Linked DNA regions of Paraneptunicella aestuarii. The protein of the gene in region 2 interacts with the protein of the main gene of each other region in a pairwise test. Links are inferred from orthologs where the notes say so. Each region holds a gene or a part of one and is shown on either strand. Other genes may lie near its edges.

Region 1 (7,596 bases), 2.8 Mb from region 2 along the record:
GCTCTCTTAGGTGAATCAGGATAAAAACTAACCACCTGATTAAAATGCTGTTCAGCATTTTTCCACTCTTGCTTATTAAACAAGAGCAGCCCAAGCCAATAATGCGCATTAGGCACATACCCTGAATTGGGAAAGCGTTTTAAAAATGATTGAAACTCAGGAATCGCCTTATCATAAAGCTTGTCTTTGAGGATCAAGTTAACCGCTCGGTCATAGAGCTCATTTTCATCAGCTGACAATTCAGGTTCAGTGCTTACTACAGATTCTTGAACAGAAGCAACCGGAGTTTTCATTGCGGCCTGGATACGTTTATCTATTTCCAGATAAAGTTCTCTTTGGCGCTGTAGAATTTGCTCGAGCTTGTAGCTATGTAGTTCTAACTCGCCTCGAATCTCATTCACTTCTTGCTGCATTTCATCAAGTTGACCTTGAATACGATGCTGAGCAACGCTACGAGCTTCAACCATGCGCTCCAATACAGCAACACGATCATTAACTGAACCACCATTAACGCTTTCTACAGGCGCAGGAGCCGCATTAACAGCGGCTCCATAGACCAGGAAAGGCAACAAAGCCTTTTTGTTTAATCTGCTCATGTGTGTTTATTGATAAACCAACACAGCTCGACGGTTTTTAGAGAACGCAGCCTCAGTATCACCCATAACGGCCGGCTTCTCTTCACCATAAGAAACAACTGAAATTTGTGATGCACTCACACCTGAGTTCAACAAATAAACCTCAACAGCTTTTGCACGACGCTCGCCCAGTGCAATATTGTATTCTGGTGTACCGCGCTTATCGCAGTGGCCTTCGATAACAACACGTTGTGAAGGATTCTTAACCAGAAAATCAGCGTGTTCTTCAACCAGACTATTAAATTCAGTACGCAAGTTAGAACGATCAAAATCGAAATAAACGGTCTGATTGTTCATCAACTTCTTAAGCTGCTTTTCTTTCAGTTCTTGAGCGGATTTGATGGGGTCGGCACGATCTACCTGAACATCAGAACCAGTCGAAGTAGAAGTAGACGCAGAAGATGAAGCACTATTACGCTCTGCTTCAGCTTGTTTGTCACTTGGGCTGGATGAACAAGCCACTAGAGTGACCATTGGTAGAGCGATTAACACCCCTTTTAATACTTTATTTAGTTGCATCCTCGGAATCCTTATTTTTATAAAATCGATGTGTGAAACTATTCTAATAATCTATAGTTATAGCAAAAATGGCGACCAACTGGGTGATTTAACCTCACCATCAACAGCGGGCAACCTTGCTTTAAAGCGACCATCCAACGACACCAGAGATAAAACCTGCTTTCCCTGATGCAATGTACTGTAAATGATCATCGCTCCATTAGGCGCAATACTTGGAGATTCATCCAAATAGGTTTTTGTTAAAACCTGCATTACACCCGTTTCGAAATCCTGTCTGGCGATATGATAGTCACCGCGAGTACGATTCACCATGACTATTTCTGAACCATCAGGAGCAACGGTTGCTCCCAAATTCATTTCGCCTTCAAACGTTAAACGCCGCATCTTGCCAGATGCTAAATTTACGCGATAAATTTGTGGTTTACCACCCTGTTCTGATGTAAATATGATTGATTTTCCGTCAGGCGTCCAACTTGGTTCCGTATCAATCGTTCTATTTTTTGTTAATCGACGTAATTGACGGGTTGCAATGTCCATAACATAAATTTCTGCATTTCCATCTTTTGACAACACCATTGCCATTTTCTTACCATCAGGAGAATAAACGGGAGAACCATTAATTCCCGGGAAATCCGTCAATTGCGTTCGGCTCATCGTGTAAATATCTTGGATATAGATTTGGGAACGACGATTTTCAAAACTAACGTACGCAAGTTGATTTCCATCTGGTGACCAGGAAGGTGACATCAATGGTTCACGAGAACGCAGTAGTACACGCTCATTTTCTCCATCATAGTCAGCTACAACTAGTTGATATGGGTATTTCTCTTTATCACGATCACGTACGGTGACATACGCAATACGTGTCAGGAATGCACCTTTGGTGCCAGTCAAACGTTCAAAAACGATGTCGCTAATACGATGGGCATGCTGTCTAAAACTGTCCCCATCAATAATGGCTTGTCGGCTTTCCAGAATATGGTCGTTGGTATCAACCAATTGACCATCGTTCAACATTCTGGAACTCCCTCCCGTAATCTGACCACGTAATACATCAATTAATTCGAAGGAGATCAAATACTTGTCTAGAGAATGTTGTTCAATACTACCAACCAATACCGCTTCTACGCCGGTAGCAGCCCAAGCAGTATAATCGATCTCACTATCAGAACTGGGGTATTGTGGCATCTCTCCTGTAATCATAGGGCTAAACTTACCACTACGTTGCAGATCTGCACTAATCACGTTGGCTAAACGACCAGGTAATATTCCCGCTCCATTCCAACGAAAAGGCACAACCGCAATAGGGCGCGCCGTATCAATCCCTTCAGTAATTACAATCTCTAAAGCTGCGTGGCTACGAAAACTCAGCAATACAACGCAAAATACCAAAATCAAACGCATGTTTTTTATCATTCTCGGTCTGGATCTATAGTTAAATTAATATCTTTTAGCTGTTGATAAACCTCAGGGTCGGATGAAATCGGTAAAGTCGCATTTTTATATACTGCGGCTTCCGCCGAACGACACAGGACAGGGTCACCACTTAGCACTTTCACACTCATTACCAATCCATTACTGGCCAATTTCAAATTCAATCGACATTCTTTGGTTCTTGTCTGCTCATCAACAATCAAATTACGGGTTATGGCGCTTCGTATCAGTGCCTGATATTTACCCACCTCGCTTAAGACTTGTTTTTGACGACTCTTCATTCTAGCCGCCTGCTCAGCTCGTAGCTGCTCTTCCATCATTCGTTCTTGTTCAGCCCTAGCTTCTGCTTGCTGTCGTTTCGTTTCTTGTTCTTTTAACGCCTGCTCTTCTTTCTTGCGCTTTTCAGCCGCAGCTTTCGCTTCCTGCTCGGCTTTTTTCTTCTCGGCTTCTTTCTGTTTCCGTTGTTCTTCTAATTTCTGCGCTCTTTCCGCTTCTTCTTTCTGCTTACGCTTGGCGGCTTCCGCTTCTTTTGCAGCCTGAGTTTTTTGTTTATTCAGGTTAGATATTTGTTTTTCCTCTTCACGACGCTTGTTTCTGGCTTCGTTAGCTCGGCGCTCCAAATCCTTAATACGTTTCTCTTCAGCTTGTTTCTGCTTGTCCTTTTCTGCCTGAATCTGCTTAATCTGCTGTTCCAGTGCCGCTTTATCAACGGATACCGCTTCAATAACAGGTGCAGATAATTCCTGCTTTGGCTCTGGATGAGGAGTAAAACTCATACTAACGACAAGCAATGCACCCAATGCAATATGCAATAATGTGGATTTGCTCAATGCCAGAATAAAATTATTCATTATTCCTCTATTGAATCCGTCATTAACCCTACAGATGGAACACCGGCTTTTTGCAGCAAGACCATCAATTGAACAACCTGGTTATAGGGAACCTGTCCGTCACCTTTGACTATCACGGGAGTACCCGGTTCCACTTCCAAATGAGCAGCAACCAAGGTCGCCAATTCATTCGCCTGCATAGGTGTATCCTGACTGTCACCCACATTCAGGAAATAATTACCTTGAGCATCAACCGAGGCAATAAGTGGGGGTTTGGTATCATCTTTTAAAGGTTCAGCATCAGCTTTAGGTAAATCCACTTTCACCCCTTGCGTCACTAAAGGTGCAGTTACCATAAATATGATTAATAACACCAACATAACGTCGATGTAGGGAACAACGTTGATTTCAGCGACAGGCTTGCGCCGTTTTCTTACATACATACTTTATACCCTTTCCCTTACTCTGGTATCAGAGCTGGATAAGGTTTGACGATGTAAAATACTGGAGAATTCTTCCATGAAGTTGACATAACTGGATTCCAGTTTTTCAACTTGGTTGCTGAATCGGTTATAGGCAATAACCGCAGGAATCGCGGCAAACAAACCCATGGCTGTTGCAATCAAGGCTTCAGCGATACCTGGAGCAACCATCGCAAGGGTCGCCTGTTGCACTTCACCTAATGCAATGAACGCATTCATAATGCCCCATACCGTACCAAACAACCCAATATAAGGACTGATGGATCCAGCTGTAGCAAGAAACGGAAGATTATTTTCGAGATCATCAACCTCGCGAGCCAAACTTACACGCATCGCTCTGTGTGTACCGTCCATGATGGCATCAGGACTACTACCTGCATTTTTACTCAGTCGAACAAATTCTTTGAAACCGCTACAAAAAACATTCGCCATACCACTTAATTCTTTGCGAGCAGAAAGTTCCTGAAATAAACGATTAAGGTCAGTACCAGACCAAAATCTATCTTCAAACTTGCGCACATCCTGTTGAGCATTGCCCAACACTTTGGCACGCTGAAAAATAAAGGTCCAGGAAACAATGGAGATAACCAATAACAAGATCATAACCAGTTGCACAAGCAAACTGGCCTGTAGAAACAGGTCAAAAAACGAAAGCTCAGACGACACGAGATAATTCCCCTAATATAAATTCAGGAATTGCTCTTGGTCTCATTTTACTGAGATCTACACAAGCAACCCTAACCTGCGCACTAACTAGCAATTTATTATTATCATTATTGTAAATTTTTTGTTCGAATTCGACGCTAGCCCTTTTCAATTCTACAAGTTGGCTGCAAATTCTCAACATTTCATTGAATTTTGCTGCCGCCAAGTATTTAATTTCCAAAGAAGTAACGACTAAACCAATAGATTGTTGCAACAATTCAGTTTGCTCAATCCCAAGCGCTCGAAGCCATTCGGTACGAGCTCGTTCCATAAAATTTAAATAATTCGCGTGATAAACAATGCCTCCAGCATCGGTATCTTCGTAGTAGACCCTGGTTTCCCAAAAAAATTCGTTTTTATTTGCAACCATTACTGAATTGATTAATTGATGTGCATCGTGAATGCAAAATTGATGTGTGCAAATTAAAAAAACCACTCAACGATTGCAAGTGGTTAATTGTATTAATATTTGTACTTAAGAAGTAGAGTGCAAACTTTACAGCGACTTACTCTACCTGACAAAAATAAAGAATTACTGGCTTTTCGACTTTTCAGAAATTCGTTTTCCGAAAGAAATAGCATAAGCAGGAGAGCGAAATCTTAAAACCGGATCATTCGACGGTTCAAACCCGCTACTCATGACCATAGGATCAAAATTAATATCCTCACATTGGTTATTAACTTCCGTGAGATGCAGTTGCCCAAAGTTCACGACCGTGCCATCCGTCACCCATTGCACACTGGCATCATCAATAGTATCCGTGTCATGTGGGAACCTCGCGATCATGTTAAAAGAAATCGGACTCTGTTTGAGTTTATTCATGAATCCCTTCTCCAAATCTCTATCTGTTTCTTCTTTAGCCTTTACATTATTTCGAGGCTCCAAGGGATAAAACGTCCAACGAATAGGCGTCTTGATATCGCTGCTATTTGTCACATAAAAACTATGAATACTGTTGTAATAGAATTCGCCATAATGCTGCTGTGTATTATCGCGGCTCGATAGCAATTTTTGTAACGTGACAGCCCCAGGGTTAGCCTTTTCAAACTCCTCAGGTGAAGTTCCCTGTAGCCTTTGTACAAATGCCTCGGGTGTTGCAACATGAAAATAAGGCAGATTCAACATTGCCATGTTATGCACATAAAAATCCCGTTTAAATTGCAATGCCATACCAAACACTTTAGCTTCACTATCCTTGCTATGAATATTGCCACCCGCATGAGAAAAACGACCTATAACATCTACTTTCTTTCCATCGAATAATGGACTTTTGGTAAATCGTTGCGCTTCCTGGCTCGCAATAAAGCTTCCCGAAAAACACATCCCTTTTGTGTGGTTACGACGTTTTCCTTCAACAACACCAAACTTTTTCTCCAACGCGTCAACAGCATCAACCGGGGTCACAGTTTCAGCATGTAAGGACACTGAGAACACCACTCCATACACCAGCACGAACAATCGCATAACATCTCCAAACAGTAATTTTTTGCATAGTTAAGACCCGACAAATACAAAATTTGACTCATCCAGACAAAAATAAATTAATGAACGGTTACATTATTTACCAGCCGCAATGTTGCACTACCACATCCTATCTGTACCAAAGAACTATGTCAGGACTTTTAAGTTCCCGATACTCTCATCCCTATGAAAATCGAATGTGAGAAGAACCGATGAAAGTTAATGTGGAAATTGAGCTCTCTCCACAAGAAGCGCGAGAATTAATGGGTTGGCCTGATCTGAGTAAATATCAGGAACAGGTATTTGACGCTTTTGGCAAGCAACTCCAGGAAGGGAACAACGAAGCCGTATTAGCCGCCCTATCCCCTTTTATGAGTGAAACGCAAAAAGCCTTTAATGGATATCAGAAAATGATGGAAGGCTTTTTAAATATTGCTTCCCAGAAGAAATAGCCATTCTCCCACTCAAACACCATAACTCGAATCCAAGACGTACTGATGCAAAATGTAATAGACGAACAATCGGCTCAACAAATCCTCGGTTATTTGAACCAATGTACCGAGATATTTAACGAGGGTATCAAATCATTATTTACTGAGAATCCTCTTGATGCAGAGCAAAGCAACCAGAACACCCCGTTTCTTAGCCTGTTTCAGCCTGAAAAGATGTCAGAGTTACTAACCAAGGGCGCTCAGATTGATCCTGCCAAGCTGGTTGAAAATCACATCCACTACATGCAAAAGCAAGCTGAACTGTGGCAAGAAGCCACTAAAGCCATGCTGGGGCAACATGCGGATACGGTGATCGAAGAGCCCCAAAATGATGCACGTTTTAAGGACAAAGACTGGCAAGAAAACCCGGTTTTCAATTATTTAAAGCAAGCCTATTTGTTAAATTCCGAAATGCTTAATAACGTCATTAATGCGATGGAATTTTCTGATCCCAAAGCCGAAGAACAAGTTAAATTCTATACACGTCAATATATCAACTCGGTCGCACCAACCAATCACATACTGACCAACCCTGAAATCTGCCGTGATATTCTTGAAAGCAAGGGGGAAAACCTGCTTAAAGGCATTAAAAACTTCGTTAAAGACCTGGAACAAAGCCCACTGGATGCCTTCAAGATCACTCAAACCGACCCAAGCGCCTTTACTCTTGGCGAGAATCTCGCGACAACACCCGGAAAAGTGGTTTATCAAAATAAGTTGATACAACTGATTCACTATCAACCCACAACCGAAACAGTCCACGAAAACCCTATTCTCATTACGCCACCGTTTATCAACAAATACTACATTCTGGATTTGGATCAGAAAAAGTCACTGGTGCGTTGGTTGGTATCTCAAGGCTATAGCGTTTTCGTGATTTCCTGGGTCAACCCCGATGCAGAATACGCCGATGTCGACTTCTCCCAGTACATGGAGCTAGGCCCCATCGCAGCGACAACCGTTGTTAAGAAGATAACCAAAGCCAGAAAAATCAACATGGTTGGCTGGTGTGTGGGTGGAACGCTGTTAGCCATCACC
Region 2 (7,814 bases):
GCTATTGCAGCTTGCTACGTTAGGCATACTGGCTATTTTGATATGGTATTTTAGCTGGGGTTGGCCAGTGGTGCTTGCTTTGCTTGTTTCGGCAATGTTGTTTGCTTATGAGCAGTGGTTAATACGCAATAGAGAGCGTGACCCATGCTTCAAGGCGTTCTTGCATAACAACTATGTGGGCATGGTGATTTTTGCAGGGATTGCTGCCCAGTATTGGGCAGCTTAAAAGCGCTTTCGTTGTTTTGCTTGTGACAATCAATTAGTCAGCATGCAGATACCTCACCTGATTCACTCGCTGTGAGAATCCGGGTGATACCAGAGTCAGAATCTCTCTTTGCAGTTTTGCACTGACATCATTCGGTTTTAACCAACCGTCGTCATCTTCGGCAATAATGCCATTATCCCTTGAAGCTGCGATGAAAGTGTTTAGCACGTTTTTGTCGTAGAACTCTGGAGCGCTAATGCCATGTAGCATGGACATACGCTCAGCAACCATTTGGCTGTTCTTTTCCAAATCGGCGCGAGTAATGCGATCGACATTTTCAATTTGGCTAAGTACCAGTGCGTATCGTTGCAAGGTTTCCTGAATAACCCTGTTCAACAGCCACAGGGTATACTTGGCATCGCCTTTATCATCGTTGTTGTGCCTTGGTTCTGGTTCGACGAGCTTACCTTCTTGTTCCGCTAACAGGCCAATCTTAAGCATGCTGTTAATCAGGCTTTCAGTGTATTCGGCAGCTTCTTCGTCACTCTTGTACATGAACAATTCACGTTTCAGGAGTGGATAAAGTAGCTTAACCAGCGAAGTCAGTTCATCACGGTCACAGCCTCGCTTGCCTATTACGATAGCCGCAATCAAGCTTGGGATGGCAAACATATGCAAGATGTTATTACGATAGTAAGTCAGAGCAATGGCCACTCGGCGATCCAGCGAGAAGATAGAACCGAATTTGTCTTCAATTACCGTAAACTTGCCCAGTTTCATGGTGCTTTCTAAAAGAGCTGAGGCATCGGTATCTGGAACGGTAGCATCAATGCTGTACGGAGCCATATGTTGCAAATCCAGTAGTGTTTGCATGCTGAACAGCAACTCTTCTTTCGCTAGCGTGTGCTTCTTGGCGCATAACAAGCATAGTGAAGCCAAAGTCATTCCGTTGATCGCTGACGCACTATTGATACGTTCCAGTATGTCCACACCGAGTTGATTCACGGTTGGGGTTAACCAGCTTGGTTTCTTACCTTGCTCGGCTTTACTTCTGTCTTCGCGCCAACTTGGGGCATTTTCATCCAGATATTGAGACAAATGGATAGGTTGCCCAAAATTCAGGTAGCCATGACCATAATTCTTCAGGTTGCGAATAGCGGAAAAGATCTGGAAAAAGGATTCTTTCTGTTTGGTGCTGCCTTTCAGTTCTTTAAGGTAACTGCCGACTTCCATAACGTGCTCATAGCCAATATAAACAGGCACTATGCTGATGGGACGGTTAATGCCTTTTAATAGCGCTTGAACCGTCATGGCTAACATACCTGTTTTAGGTGGGAGCAGTCTGCCGGTGCGGCTTCTGCCGCCTTCAGCATAGTATTTCACTGCGTAACCACGAGCGAAAAGCTGCTCCAGATATTCTCTGAACACTGCTGTATACAGTTTGTTGCCTTTAAAAGAGCGGCGAATAAAAAAAGCGCCGCCTTTTCGGAATAATCCGCCAATAGGCCAGAAGTTAAGATTAATACCTGCGGCAATGTACGGCGTCATTAGTCCTTCATTGTAGATGACATAGGTTAGTAGCAGATAATCCATGTGGCTTCGATGGCAGGGAACATAAATGATTTCATGTCCATTTTGCGCAAGTTCGCGCACTTTCTCGGCATGTTCGACATTTATGCCGTTATAAATCTTGTTCCAGACTTTGGTGAGTAAGCGGTATGCCAAACGAATGGCCGTGGAATTACGGTCAGCGGCAATCTCTTCAATGTATTTTTGCGCTTGTTCCTTGGCTTTTTCCAAAGAGATATTTTTGCTTTTGGCTTCGTCGTTGATGGCATTTTTAACCGCATCTGCGCCCAATACACCGTTGAACAGCTGGGCTCTCTGCAACATGCTGGGGCCAGTGATAGACTGCTGACGACGGAAAAAGTGGGTGCGTGCCAAGCGGATAAGTTTGTGTGCCAGTTGTTCGTCGGTATCTGATTCTTTCAGATTGGTCATTTCACGAGAAGAAACTGCGCGGCTAAAGCCGACAATATTGTCACGTCCGAGGAACAGGATAATAAAGAATTTACGGAACCAGCCTGGGGAACTGCGATCGGTGAGAAGATCTGTCCAGCTTTTGCTGGCTTTGCCGGGTTCGCGACCCCAAAAAATGGAAACCGGGACAATTTGAATGTCTAAATCTTTGTCTTCACGGTGCAGTTTAAACATTTCTGTGCTGCTACGAGCAATGTCTGTCACTTTGCGTTTATTACTGAAGAGTGAACGAGGTCGCTCGACAAAAAGTGTTGCAGGGTGTTCTTGCCCGGCTATCTCGATTTTTTTGAAAGGATTGGGTAAGCCCAATCTTTCGGTCGTCATTTCCAGCGCTATCAGATCCGTCGCTGAGTGCGTTTTTAACAGGTAAATAATCGGCTTATCTTTAGATATCCCCAGCTCGCCTTCTATATCATTCGGCGTGTAGCTTGATGTGAGCAGCCAACGTGTCGGGTACTTGATTATTTTTAACAGTATGTTTCGGAAATCCAACATTCAAGAGAACCTGTGTTATGAAGTGGCGGGATAATAGCATGATGATTGCGTTTTTTCCCTAATTTGCCTCAATTTGGGGCATGCCTTGATTTGTAACAATGCTTAATCGCTTTAACAATAAAACGACTTCTTACGTTGCATATCTGAAGAAAGGGAAATTTTAGGTTTGTAATATTTTTTTTGCTGTATATACTACCAGTAAAACTGTATGGAATAACAGGCTGTTTATGCGTCCACTAACTCCACGTCAAGAGCAAGTATTAGAACTGATTAAGCACACCATTTCAGACACTGGAATGCCGCCCACTCGTGCCGAAATAGCACGACAGTTAGGCTTTCGTTCCGCCAATGCGGCAGAAGAGCATTTGAAAGCGTTGGCAAGAAAAGGGGTAATCGAAGTATTACCAGGTACGTCTCGAGGCATTAAATTAAATGTGCCATTGGACGAACCGGCTGAGGAGGAAGGCTTGCCATTGATTGGACGAGTTGCTGCTGGTGAACCCATTCTGGCGCAAGAGCATATTGAATCTCACTATCAGGTTGATCCTAATTTCTTCCATCCCCATGCCGATTATTTATTGCGCGTTTATGGCGAGAGTATGAAGGATATCGGCATTATGGATGGTGATTTGCTTGCGGTGCATCGAACCAAAGATGTGCGTAATGGTCAGGTTGTTGTGGCGAGAGTTGAAGATGATGTGACCGTTAAGCGTATTGAGCGTAACGGTAGTCAGGTTATCTTGCATGCCGAGAATGCGGATTTCAGCCCTATTAAGGTGGATTTAACTTCTCAACCTTTCGAAATTGAAGGCTTGGCTGTGGGTGTAGTTCGCAACAATTCTATGATGTAACGCTTTTTTTACATTTTTTGTTCTGGGCTTATTGTTATTTTTAGAGCGGTAAGCCCAGGTTGAAAAAACCACCATTATCCTTGCCATTTTCTTTTGCTTTTACGCCTATCGCACTCATCATTTTTTCATTGCTAATTAGCGTTGAATCTTTTTTGTTTTTTATATCCCTCTAAAATAAAGGGTTTTGAAGCCGTCGATTTTTAGCATAAGGCGATTTTCTTCTTTGCACCATTTATTGCCGCTCTCCTTCTTATTTGCCTAAAAGTTGCTCCAAATGGATCTTTTTTGTAATTTTAATCACTTTAAATGCGCAATATATTAACTTGAGACTTGATCTGAGCGCCAAAAATACTCACCATTGGCGTCCTTGCAGCTTTAGGCATCGTTTTGCATGCTTTTTAGTCACTTTTTGAGGTTCACCTCGCTGTTAAGAGTCACTAAATAAAAGCGCAGGAGACGTTTAGTAACCGTGGTGTTACTGCAAGTGTTGTAATAAAAAATTCATGTTGGGGAATTTTTGCATCGGAATTGTTTATTTCTTGCCATTTATTAACACCTTGATTACATTACGAAACAATTTGTTTAACAAATTAGAATAAATTTGACCTGAGAAGGCTTCGACGGTCAGCGCAACTGCTTTTTAATTAAGACTGCTTTTTAATAGATGGAGGAAAGCTCTGGTGCATAAAATAATAACCACCTTGCTAGCTGCAGTAACCAGCTTGCTTATCTTTCCGGTTATGGCTGCGGGTGATTCACACCCTGATGCTTACCAGTTAAACCTAAGAGAGGGTGTGACAGACATCAGTGCACAGGTCTATGACTTACATATGACCATTTTAATTATATGTGCGCTTATCGGTGTTGCCGTATTCGGCGTCATGCTTTATTCCACAATTTTTCATCGTAAGTCTCTAGGTGTAAAGCCTGCGACTTTTCATGAAAGTGTAAAAGTGGAAATTGCATGGACTGTGGCTCCTTTTGTGATTTTGATTTTCATGGCGATTCCCGCTGCGAAAACCCTAATCGCTATGGAAGACACTTCAGCTCCTGATGTGTCGATTCTGGTAACCGGTTCTCAGTGGAAGTGGCATTATAAATATATGGATAACGACGTAGAGTATTACTCTGTGTTGGCCACACAACGTGAACAAATTCATAATAAATTCGATAAAGGCGAGAACTACCTGTTAGAGGTTGATCGTCCTTTGGTTATTCCTACAGGTAAGAAAGTTCGTTTCTTGATGACCTCTGACGATGTTATCCATTCATGGTGGGTTCCTGACTTCGCGGTTAAGAAAGATGCTAACCCTGGCTTTATTAATGAAGCGTGGACCAAGGTAAACCAACCAGGTATTTATCGTGGTCAATGTGCTGAGTTGTGCGGTAAAGATCATGGTTTCATGCCTGTCGTTGTTGTTGCTAAAGAGCCTGCTGAATATGAAGCATGGATTTCTGAGCAAGAAGCAATTCAGAAGAAAGCTAAAGAAGAAGAACAAAAACTACTTGCCATGAATATGAGCATGGATGAGTTGATGTCGGTTGGTGAACGGGTTTATCAATCAGCATGCGCAGCTTGTCATATGCCTAATGGTGAAGGTTTGCCTGGGGTGTTCCCTGCTCTTAAAGGTAGCCAAATTGCATTGCATGATATGCCAAAACATATCGACGTTGTTGTAAACGGCGTTTCGGGTACTGCGATGCCTTCTTTTGCGAAACAATTGTCGTTGAAAGAATTGGCTGCAGTTATCACTTATGAACGTAATGCTTGGGGTAACAGCACTGGTGATACCGTTCAAGCGAAAGACGTTAACGCTGTCATTAATGGCAATTAAGAGAGGTTGGCAATGAGTACTGTAGTTGAAGATTTACATCACGATGATCACCATCATCATGCGCCAACGGGTATTAAGCGTTGGCTCTATACTACGAACCATAAAGACATCGGTACTATGTACCTATGGTTCGCATTCATCATGTTTTTGGTTGGCGGCGCAATGGCAATGGTTATTCGTGCCGAGCTATTCCAACCGGGTTTGCAAATTGTAGAACCAAACTTCTTTAACCAGATGACCACCGTTCATGGTCTGATCATGGTTTTTGGTGCGGTAATGCCGGCTTTCACCGGGCTTGCTAACTGGATGGTGCCACTAATGATTGGCGCGCCAGATATGGCTTTGCCTCGAATGAACAACTGGAGCTTCTGGATCTTGCCATTCGCATTTTCAGTTTTGATTGCTTCTTTGTTCCTTGAAGGTGGTGGTCCTAACTTCGGTTGGACTTTCTATGCACCTTTGTCCACAACGTATAGTAATGATTCAACAGCGCTGTTTGTGTTCTCGGTTCATATTATGGGTGCGAGTTCTATCATGGGTGCTATCAACGTTATCGTTACTATTTTCAACATGCGTGCCCCTGGCATGACATTGATGAAAATGCCACTGTTTGTCTGGACATGGTTGATCACTGCATTCTTGTTGATTGCGGTAATGCCAGTATTAGCCGGCGCAGTGACCATGGTATTGACTGATAAATACTTCGGAACCAGCTTCTTTGACGCTGCTGGTGGTGGTGACCCGGTTATGTTCCAGCATATTTTCTGGTTCTTCGGTCATCCAGAGGTGTACATCATGATCTTGCCAGCTTTTGGTGTTATTTCTCAAATCGTTCCTACGTTCTCTCGTAAGAAGCTGTTTGGTTATGCATCAATGGTTTACGCAACGGCCTCAATTGCATTGTTGTCATTCATCGTTTGGGCTCACCACATGTTTACCACTGGTATGCCATTGTTCGGTGAAATGTTCTTCATGATCGCAACCATGTTGATTTCTGTCCCAACGGGCGTAAAAGTATTCAACTGGGTTGCAACCATGTGGCGCGGCGCGATTTCATTTGAAATGCCAATGATGTTTGCCTTGGCCTTCATCGTATTGTTCACTATCGGTGGTTTCTCTGGTTTGATGCTGGCGATTACTCCGGTTGACTTCCAATACCATGATACTTACTTCGTAGTGGCTCACTTCCATTATGTATTGGTAACAGGCGCTATCTTCTCCATTATGGCGGCGACTTACTACTGGCTACCTAAGTGGACGGGTAAGATGTATGACGAAACTTTGGCTAAATGGCATTTCTGGTGCTCTTTGATCTCTGTAAACGTCCTGTTCTTCCCAATGCACTTCATCGGTTTAGCGGGTATGCCAAGACGTATTCCTGACTATGCATTGCAGTTTGCTGATTTCAATAAGTGGATCAGTATTGGTGGCTTTGCATTTGGTTTATCGCAGCTTATTTTCCTTGCTCTGTTGATTAAAGCTTGCCGTAAGAAAGGTGAGCCAGTGTCTGCACAGGTTTGGGATGGTGCGGAAGGCTTGGAATGGGAAATACCTTCTCCTGCTCCTTATCATACCTTCGATACACCGCCTGTTGTGAAGTAGGGGTAAATGATGAGTACCGAACATAACGTTAATAACAATAGCAAGCTGATCCTGAAATTAGTCGGTGTTGTAATCGGTATGTTCGGCTTTGGTTTTGCTTTGGTGCCCTTGTATGACGTGTTTTGCGATCTGACGGGGATCAACGGTAAAACCAAAGACACCGCTGCGGTTTATCAAGGTGTTGAAGTAGATAAAAGTCGGTTGGTGACGGTAGAGTTCATCACCCGTAATAATAAGGGTATGCCTTGGCAATTTGCTTCTGAAACGAAGCGTGTGCAGGTTCATCCAGGGGAAATGCATCAGGTTAATTTTACTGCGCATAACCCTGCTGGTAGACAGATTATTGGACAAGCGGTTCCTTCTGTATCTCCGGGTACAGCAGCGCTTTACCTGAATAAGACCGAGTGTTTCTGCTTTGAACAACAGCCTTTGGGGGCTGGTGAGCAAGTAGTGATGCCGATGAAGTTCTACGTGGATCCGCAGTTGCCTGAAGATATTGAGTTCTTCACTGTGCAATACACCTTGTATGACGTTACTGGTTCAGTCGAAACAGTCGCAATGAACCAATAGCAATTGGAGATAAGAATGTCAGAACAACAATATGAAAAATATTACGTGCCAGACCAAAGTCCCTGGCCGTTTGTTGGGGCGGTAGCTCTATTCCTTATCGTCGTTGGTGCAGGCAACTATGTTGTCGAGGTCTCCAAAGGTAAAGATGGCTACGGCGGAATCATCCTACTGACGGGTATAGCTGTGTTGCTATATATGTTGTGGAACTGGTTCAAA

What was found. Proteins that work in one complex are often made in the same cells at the same time.
Region 1: the proteins of plsB (region 2) and ybgC interact in binary tests that used the Escherichia coli proteins (3 or more experiments, as listed by UniProt). The link is inferred for Paraneptunicella aestuarii from one-to-one orthologs.

Annotation. Positions count from the first base shown.
Region 1 is NZ_CP074570.1:2,915,509-2,923,104, forward strand. What follows is about bases 3,266-6,116. They hold ybgC (tol-pal system-associated acyl-CoA thioesterase), read right to left. Parts: upstream 4,976-6,116; coding sequence 4,556-4,975; downstream 3,266-4,555. Other genes in these bases: tolA (cell envelope integrity protein TolA), read right to left, coding at 3,266-3,439; tolR (protein TolR), read right to left, coding at 3,439-3,861; tolQ (protein TolQ), read right to left, coding at 3,865-4,566; KIH87_RS11325 (catalase), read right to left, coding at 5,138-6,070. Outside these bases: tol-pal system protein YbgF, read right to left, coding at 1-596; peptidoglycan-associated lipoprotein Pal, read right to left, coding at 603-1,154; Tol-Pal system beta propeller repeat protein TolB, read right to left, coding at 1,212-2,567; more of tolA, read right to left, coding at 2,567-3,265; KIH87_RS11330 (DUF6489 family protein), read left to right, coding at 6,280-6,519; KIH87_RS11335 (PHA/PHB synthase family protein), read left to right, coding at 6,565-7,596.
Region 2 is NZ_CP074570.1:78,447-86,260, forward strand. What follows is about bases 1-3,069. They hold plsB (glycerol-3-phosphate 1-O-acyltransferase PlsB), read right to left. Parts: upstream 2,741-3,069; coding sequence 260-2,740; downstream 1-259. Other genes in these bases: ubiA (4-hydroxybenzoate octaprenyltransferase), read left to right, coding at 1-226; lexA (transcriptional repressor LexA), read left to right, coding at 2,968-3,069. Also shown: more of lexA, read left to right, coding at 3,070-3,591; coxB (cytochrome c oxidase subunit II), read left to right, coding at 4,332-5,426; ctaD (cytochrome c oxidase subunit I), read left to right, coding at 5,439-7,028; KIH87_RS00370 (cytochrome c oxidase assembly protein), read left to right, coding at 7,038-7,598; KIH87_RS00375 (cytochrome c oxidase subunit 3), read left to right, coding at 7,614-7,814. UniProt on the Escherichia coli protein: Catalyzes the transfer of an acyl group from acyl-ACP to glycerol-3-phosphate (G3P) to form lysophosphatidic acid (LPA). This enzyme can utilize either acyl-CoA or acyl-ACP as the fatty acyl donor.